3 regions of the Pinisolibacter sp. DMC19 genome follow, and region 3 is predicted to be linked to each of the others. Evidence: riboswitches for the same ligand, from Rfam matches in the RefSeq annotation. Region 3 holds a riboswitch; each other region holds the start of a gene.
What was found. Region 3 has a riboswitch for cobalamin ahead of ACT53U_RS02070 (DUF1636 family protein). Riboswitches for the same ligand answer to the same signal wherever they lie in the genome.

Region 1: it holds a riboswitch for cobalamin, as region 3 does, so the genes downstream of both, ACT53U_RS12645 (energy-coupling factor ABC transporter permease) here and ACT53U_RS02070 (DUF1636 family protein) in region 3, are expected to answer to the same signal.
Region 2: it holds a riboswitch for cobalamin, as region 3 does, so the genes downstream of both, bluB (5,6-dimethylbenzimidazole synthase) here and ACT53U_RS02070 (DUF1636 family protein) in region 3, are expected to answer to the same signal.

What each region holds. Positions count from the first base shown of each region.
Region 1 covers NZ_JBQUZF010000004.1:323,117-325,371, forward strand. The annotation lists gene cbiQ (cobalt ECF transporter T component CbiQ) at 1-329, opposite strand, end outside; gene ACT53U_RS12640 (energy-coupling factor ABC transporter substrate-binding protein) at 313-615, opposite strand; gene ACT53U_RS12645 (energy-coupling factor ABC transporter permease) at 612-1,277, opposite strand; cobalamin riboswitch at 1,379-1,630, opposite strand; gene ACT53U_RS12650 (hypothetical protein) at 1,727-2,122, shown strand; gene ACT53U_RS12655 (copper chaperone PCu(A)C) at 2,214-2,255, shown strand, end outside.
Region 2 covers NZ_JBQUZF010000001.1:570,432-572,686, reverse strand. The annotation lists gene ACT53U_RS02510 (dicarboxylate/amino acid:cation symporter) at 1-605, shown strand, start outside; cobalamin riboswitch at 698-887, shown strand; gene bluB (5,6-dimethylbenzimidazole synthase) at 1,022-1,735, shown strand; gene ACT53U_RS02500 (hypothetical protein) at 1,690-2,255, opposite strand, start outside.
Region 3 covers NZ_JBQUZF010000001.1:468,392-470,646, forward strand. The annotation lists gene ACT53U_RS02065 (acetyl-CoA hydrolase/transferase family protein) at 1-709, opposite strand, end outside; cobalamin riboswitch at 1,268-1,480, shown strand; gene ACT53U_RS02070 (DUF1636 family protein) at 1,515-1,931, shown strand; gene cobW (cobalamin biosynthesis protein CobW) at 1,928-2,255, shown strand, end outside.

The DNA.
Region 1 (2,255 bases), on a different contig from region 3:
GCGGCACTCGCGCGCAGCGTCAGGGTCGCCGCGGCGGTAAGGCCGCCGGGCGCCCAGCCGATGCCGTCCGAGCCGATGGTGACGAGCAGCGTCGCCGCGCCGGTCAGCACGAAGCCGAGCGGGGCGGCGAGCAGGCGCGCCCACGTCGCCAACGGCACGCCGGCCCGCCACGTCACGGCGAGCGTCGCGACCGTGAGGATCGCGACGGCCGTCGGCCAGGGCGGCGTGAGGAGGGCGAGGGCGAGAAGGCCGAGCCCGAGCAGGGCCTTCTCGGCGAGCGAGCGGTCGCGCCAGCGGTTGCCGGCGGCGATCCTATCGATCGGCGTCATCGCGACGGCGGCTCCCGCTGCGGTGGCCCAGTGCATAGCCGAGGATGCCGGCACCGATGGCCGCCTGGAGGGCGAAGAGCGCGCTCTCGATCTCCTTCGACGGCGGTTCCCAGAAGGGTTTGGTCCAGCGTTCGAAGCCGGGATGGCTCTCCTCGATCGCCTTGGAGGCGGCGTCGTCGGTGCCGAGGAACTCGCCGCCGAAGGGCAGCAGCATCGGGGCGACGACGATGGCGGTGGCGACGAGCAGGAGCGCGATCGAGGTGCGGTTGGAGAGCGTCGAGGTCATCGGCCGGCCTCCGCGATCTTGCCGTCGAAGGCGCCGGGGAGGCGGCCGACGAGGGCATTCATGACGACGACGACGAGCAGGCCTTCGGCGAGCGCCAGCGGCACCTGCGTCACGGCGAAGATGCCGGCGAACTTCACGAAGGCCCCGGCGATGCCCGACGTCGGGTCGGGGAAGGCCAGCGCCAGTTCGAACGACGTCACGACATAGGTCGCGAGGTCGGCCAGCGCCGCGCCGAGGAAGACGGCGACGGTGGCGGGCAGGCCGACGCGGGAGGCGAGCTTCCACGTCGCCCAGCCGACCCAGGGGCCGGCGATCGCCATCGAGAAGACGTTGGCGCCGAGCGTGGTGAGGCCGCCGTGGGCGAGCAGCAGGCCCTGGAACAGGAGCACGATGACGCCGATCGGCGCCATCACGGCGGGGCCGAAGAGCACGGCGCCGAGGCCGGTGCCGGTCGGATGCGAGCAGGAGCCGGTCACGCTCGGCAGCTTCAGCGCCGAGAGGATGAAGGTGAAGGCGCCGGCGGCGGCCAGCGTCAGGCGCGCCTCGGGACGCTCGCGCAGCGTACGGCGCAGCGAGACGAAGCCACCGACCACGAAGGGCGCGGAGACCAGCGTCCAGCCGAGCGCGTGCGGCGCAGGCAGGAAGCCTTCCATGATGTGCATGTCTTCCACCTCGATCTTCGAGCGCGTCGCCCGTGAAGCGAAGGCCCGCGACGCGGGTCACTCCGACAACGCCAACCGGGACACCCCGCCCGAGGGACGCGAACGACGCTCATGCGGATGGCAGGTCTCCTGGCTCGCGGGTCGTCGAGATCCGGACGGCCTTCCCGATCGTGCTCCCCCGGGTGGTCTCGGGGGCGATCAGTGACCGATCGCCCGCAGGCGATCTTCGTTCGGACCCCTCGCCGCTCACAGTCGCGGGGGCGGCCACGGCTCGGGCACGATTCGGCCCTTCCGTGTTCCCTTTTCACCGCTTCGGAGGACTCCGACGCGGCACCATCACAGGAGGAATCGTAGACGCCGGTCGCGATCGGCGCAAGGGCCGGCCGGGTGAGGGGGGAAGGGACCGCGACGGATTGACGAGACGCGGTCACAGCCCGCATGGTCGGGCGATGACGATGTGGACGCCCGGACGATGGAAGCGCCTTGTCGCCGCCGCGACGCTCGCGGTGGCGCTGGTGCTCGTCGCCTTCGCGCCGCGGGTGCTGCCGGGCTTCGTCACCGCAGCCGATCTGGTCGAAGGGTCGGGCATCGCCGTCGCCGGCATCTGCAGCGCCCCGGTCGACGGCGCGCGCGCGGCCGAAGACATCGCCGGCCACCGCGTCGATCACGGCGATCACTTCTGCGGCACCTGCGTGCTGTTCTCCGCCCCCGGCCTCGGCGCCGTGGTGGTGGCGGAGGTGCCGGCGCCGCGGCTGGTCGCGGTCGATCGGCTGGCGTGGCGGGACGAAGCGGGGACGACGGTCCTCGCGCCGCGGGCGACGGCCCGCGGCCCGCCGGCGGCATGATCCGTCCATCCACCGACGTTTCCCTTCCCGGCGACGGCCCGGACGCCCGACGCGGCGCGGCCCGATCGCCCTCCACGCGAAAGACAGACTCATGAAGACCATCCGGACCCTCGCGCTCGCTTCCGGCCTCGCT
Region 2 (2,255 bases), 100 kb from region 3:
CCGCACTCTTCATCGTCCTGGTGCTCGGCACCATCGCCCGCATCGCCGGCTTCTCGATCTTCAAGTTCCTCGCCTACATCAAGGACGAACTGCTGGTCGTGCTCGGCACCTCGTCGTCGGAGAGCGCCCTGCCGCAGCTGATGGCGAAGCTCCAGCGCGCCGGCTGCTCCAAGCCGGTGGTCGGTCTGGTGGTCCCGACGGGTTATTCCTTCAACCTCGACGGCACCAACATCTACATGACGCTGGCGACGATCTTCATCAGCCAGGCGCTCGGCTTCGATCTGTCCTTCGGCCAGCAGATCACCATCCTGATCGTCGCCATGCTGACCTCGAAGGGGGCCTCGGGCATCACCGGTGCCGGCTTCGTGACGCTCGCCGCCACCCTCGCCGTCGTCGATCCGCGCCTCGTGCCGGGCATGGCGATCGTCCTCGGCATCGACAAGTTCATGTCGGAGTGCCGTGCGCTCACCAACATCGTCGGCAACGGCGTCGCCACCGTCGTCGTCGCCTGGTGGGAAGGCGAGCTCGATCGCGACAAGCTCCACGCCGCGCTGAACCCCTCCACGGCGGTCGCCGCCCCGGCCGACGCCGCTCCGGCGGAGTGATCGGACCCGCGATCGTCGCGAACAGAGAGCCCGCCCGGGCCGATCCGGGCGGGCTCTTTCGTTTCCCGCTTTCGCGCACGGCGCGGACGTGGCATCTCCGATGTCGGTTCGGTGCCCGCCCGCGCGGGAGAATCGGGAACGCGGTGGAAGTCCGCGACGTGCCCAACACCGTGTAGGGGGACTGCTCCGACACCCCGCGAGGGGAGAGCCACCGGGCGACCGGGAAGGCGTCGGAGCGGGGTGATCCTCAGTCGGGAGACCGGCCGAGCCGAAGAGGTCCCAGCGTCTGGTCGGCGCCGGGTCGCGTCGACACGAGGGGATCATCGATGTCGCGCCACACCTTCGAGCCCGCCGCAGCGGGCGATCATGCATCGTCTCTGCCCTCCACCGTCCCGCCCGAGACCGCCGGTCTCGCGATGGCCGAGTTCTCCGCCTTTGACGAGGCCGACCGCGCCGCCGTCTACCGCGCCATCGCGACACGGCGCGACGTGCGTGGCGAGTTCCGGCCCGACCCGATCGATCCGGTGGTGCTGCGGCGCCTGCTCGAGGCGGCGCACTGGGCGCCGTCGGTCGGCTTCATGCAGCCGTGGAACTTCCTCGTCCTGCGCGATCCTGCGGTGCGGGCCCGCCTCCACGACGCCTTCCTCGAGGCGCGCGAGCGCGAGGCGGCGCTCTTCCCCGACGACCGGGCGGCGATCCATCGCCGGCTGAAGCTCGAAGGGCTGCGCGAGGCGCCGGTCGTCGTCGTCGTCACCTGCGATCGCGATCGGGCCGGACCGGTGGTGCTCGGGCGCAGCGCCGATCCGGCGACGGATCTCTACAGCTGCGTCTGCGCGGTGCAGAACCTGTGGCTGGCGGCGCGGGCCGAAGGAATCGGCGTCGGCTGGGTCTCGATCATCGACAAGGGGCGGGTGCGCGGCCTGCTCGGCATTCCCGAAGAGATCGAGATCGTCGCCTGCCTCTGTCTCGGAAGGGTCGATGCCGCCTTCGCCTCGCCGGAACTGGAGCAGCGGGGGTGGCGCCGCCGGCTGTCGCTCGACGACCTCGTCTTCGAAGAGGCGTGGGGGCAGCGCGCCGCCGGTGATCAGGGCACGACGCGGGCGTGGACCACGGCGACGTCGTCGCCGTAGACGCGGCGCCAGCCGGGGGTGCGGTCGAGGAGATCGTTCGCCGCCATGCCGGTGGCAAGCAGGGTCCAACCGATCTTCGGATCGGAAAAGACCTCGTCGAAGGCCGAGAGCCCCTGCAGCGACACCGCCTTGCGATAGAGCGCGACGCGCTTGCCGCCGTAGAGCTCGGTGCGGCCGTCGATGTAGGTCGGGACCCCTCGCGCGATCAGGAAGCCGCCGAAGCCGTAGTCGTTCATCACCGCGCCGGTCACGCCGGCGGCGCGGGCGGCGGCGAGGGCCTCGGCGGGGGCGTTGTCGCGCGGCGGGGCGACGTCGCGCAGCGGCAGCGTGGCCGCGACGAGGAGAGCGAGGACGAGGGCGCCGATCGTCAGCGCCCGCGGCGGGGCGGGAGCCTCGGTGTCCGGCCGGCCGATGCGGGCGGCGACAGGCTCGATCGCCACCAGCGTGCCGACCAGCGTCAGCAGCGCGGTGTGGCGGACGTGGGCGAGCGCCATGTGGAAGAGGAGGAGGAGGAGCAGCA
Region 3 (2,255 bases):
TGAAGGCGGTGTTGCGATCGTGGGCGTCGGTCTCGACGATCGCCACGATCTTTTCGGGATCGACGCGGAAGAACGGCTGACCGATGCGGTCGTGCGCCGCCACCATCGGGATCGGCTTCCTGTGCGGCGGCCGATCGGTGCCGTAGTAGATGTCGTGCATGCCGGCGAGCGCCAGGCTCTGCCAGGAGTTCACCTCGAGGATGATCTTGTCGGCGCAGTCGAGCCAGGTCTTGTTGTTGCCGATCGACGACGATGGGATCAGCAGCCCGTCCTCGGTGATGCCGGCGACCTCGACCACCGCGACGTCGAGCTTGCCAAGGAAGCCGAACCACACCGTCTGGGCGACGTGCGAGAGGTGGATGTCGATGTACTCCATCTCACCGGCGTTGATGCGCTTGCGGCAGATCGGATCCGACTGATAGGGCAGCCGCATCTCGATGCCGTCGACCTTGGCGAGCGCGCCGTCGAGTTCCGGCGCCGTCGAGGCACCCGTCCACACCTTGACCTTGAAGGGCCGACCCTGCGCGTGCTCCGCGTCGATCCGCTTGGCCAGTTCGATCGGCACCGCCTTCGGATAGCCCGCGCCGGTGAAACCGCTCATGCCGACGGTCGCACCGTCCGGGATCAGGGCAGCGGCCTGGGCCGCCGTCATGACCTTGGAGAAGAGACGGGGATCGAGAATCCGGGAAGGCTTGGTCGCAACGTTCATCTCGGGGAGGCCCTTTGGCACCGTCGCCAGTCTTCGGCGACGAACCGCCTTCTCCGGCGAACCGACGGCAATCGGTCGGCCGGTCACGGCGATCCATGGTTCGGCAGGTTCATCTCGGACGGATCGCCCCGATCCGCCCGGAACATGCTCGCGACCGAAGCCCCGCGCCCTCTCTCGCCCTTGCCCTGCGACGAACGAGCCGCGTCTTTCGATCTCGTCGATTGAAATAACGAGCAAGAGCCCCGGCTCGAACCCATACGAAAGCATTTGAAAGCAGTGCAGCATGGATCGCGACGACAGATGCGCCGCAGGGCCGATTCGGCGTTTTCAATGCCTTGCGATCGATTGCTCACAAAATTCGGAGTATGTTACCGAATATTCGCATTCGCGCATTGCTGCACCGCACATGTATGCGAAAATCGCATGTCTCGCGCACAGAGCCCCGCGTCTGCGACCTTCGGACGAGACGGCGGGCGATCCGACCGTTTTCGGCCGGAAATCGGCGGTCTGCGAGGCGGTTTGCCGGCCGCTTTCCTTGACAGTCGTGTGAAACGCCCCTTATCTCGCCCGGTCGACGGTCCCGCGGGCACTCCCGCGGGCGAAGAGGGAATGCGGTCGAGCCTCTCGCACCCGAGAAGCTCCAAGCCGCGGCTGCCCCCGCAACTGTGAGCGGAGAGTGCCGACGCCGAATGCCACTGGGTTTCCCCGGGAAGGCGGCGCCGACGCGATCGATCCGCGAGCCAGGAGACCTGCCGTCGCGCCCGAAATCCCCGACCGCCGGAGGGGCGGAGAAGGAGAGCATGCCGTGACGACACCCGTATCCCGTCCCGAAACCACCCGTCCGACGACGGTGCTGGTCTGCGTCAACTGCCGCCGCGAGGGTGACGCCGAGGACGCCCCGCGCGCCGGCCGCCGCCTGCACGACGCCCTCGCCGCCCGCGCCGAGACACAGGACGACATCCGCGTCGTCGGCGTCGAGTGCCTGTCGGTGTGCAAGCGCCCGGTCACCATAGGCTTCGCCGACGAAGCCAAGTGGACCTATCTCTACGGCGAGTTCGACGAGACCGCCGCCGACGAGATCGTCGCCACCGCCCGCCTCTACGGCGAGACCGACGACGGTCTGATCGCCTGGAAGAGCCGCCCGGTCGCCTTCCGCCGCGGCGTCGTCGGCCGCATCCCGCCCTTCGCGGTCGCCACCGCCGATCCGGAGGGCCGCCCGTGACCGCCTTCGCCAAGATCCCCGTCACCATCGTCACCGGCTTCCTCGGCGCCGGCAAGACGACGCTGGTCCGCCACCTGATCGAGAACGCCCGCGGCCGCCGCATCGCCATTCTCGTCAACGAGTTCGGCGACGTCGGCGTCGACGGCACGCTGCTCTCCGACTGCGGCGACGACAGCTGCCGCCCCGCCGCCGTGGTGGAACTGACCAACGGCTGCCTCTGCTGCACCGTCGCCGACGACTTCATGCCGGCGATCGAGAGCCTGTTGGCGCTGCCGAACCGGCCCGAGCACATCGTGGTCGAGACCTCGGGCCTCGCCCTGCCCA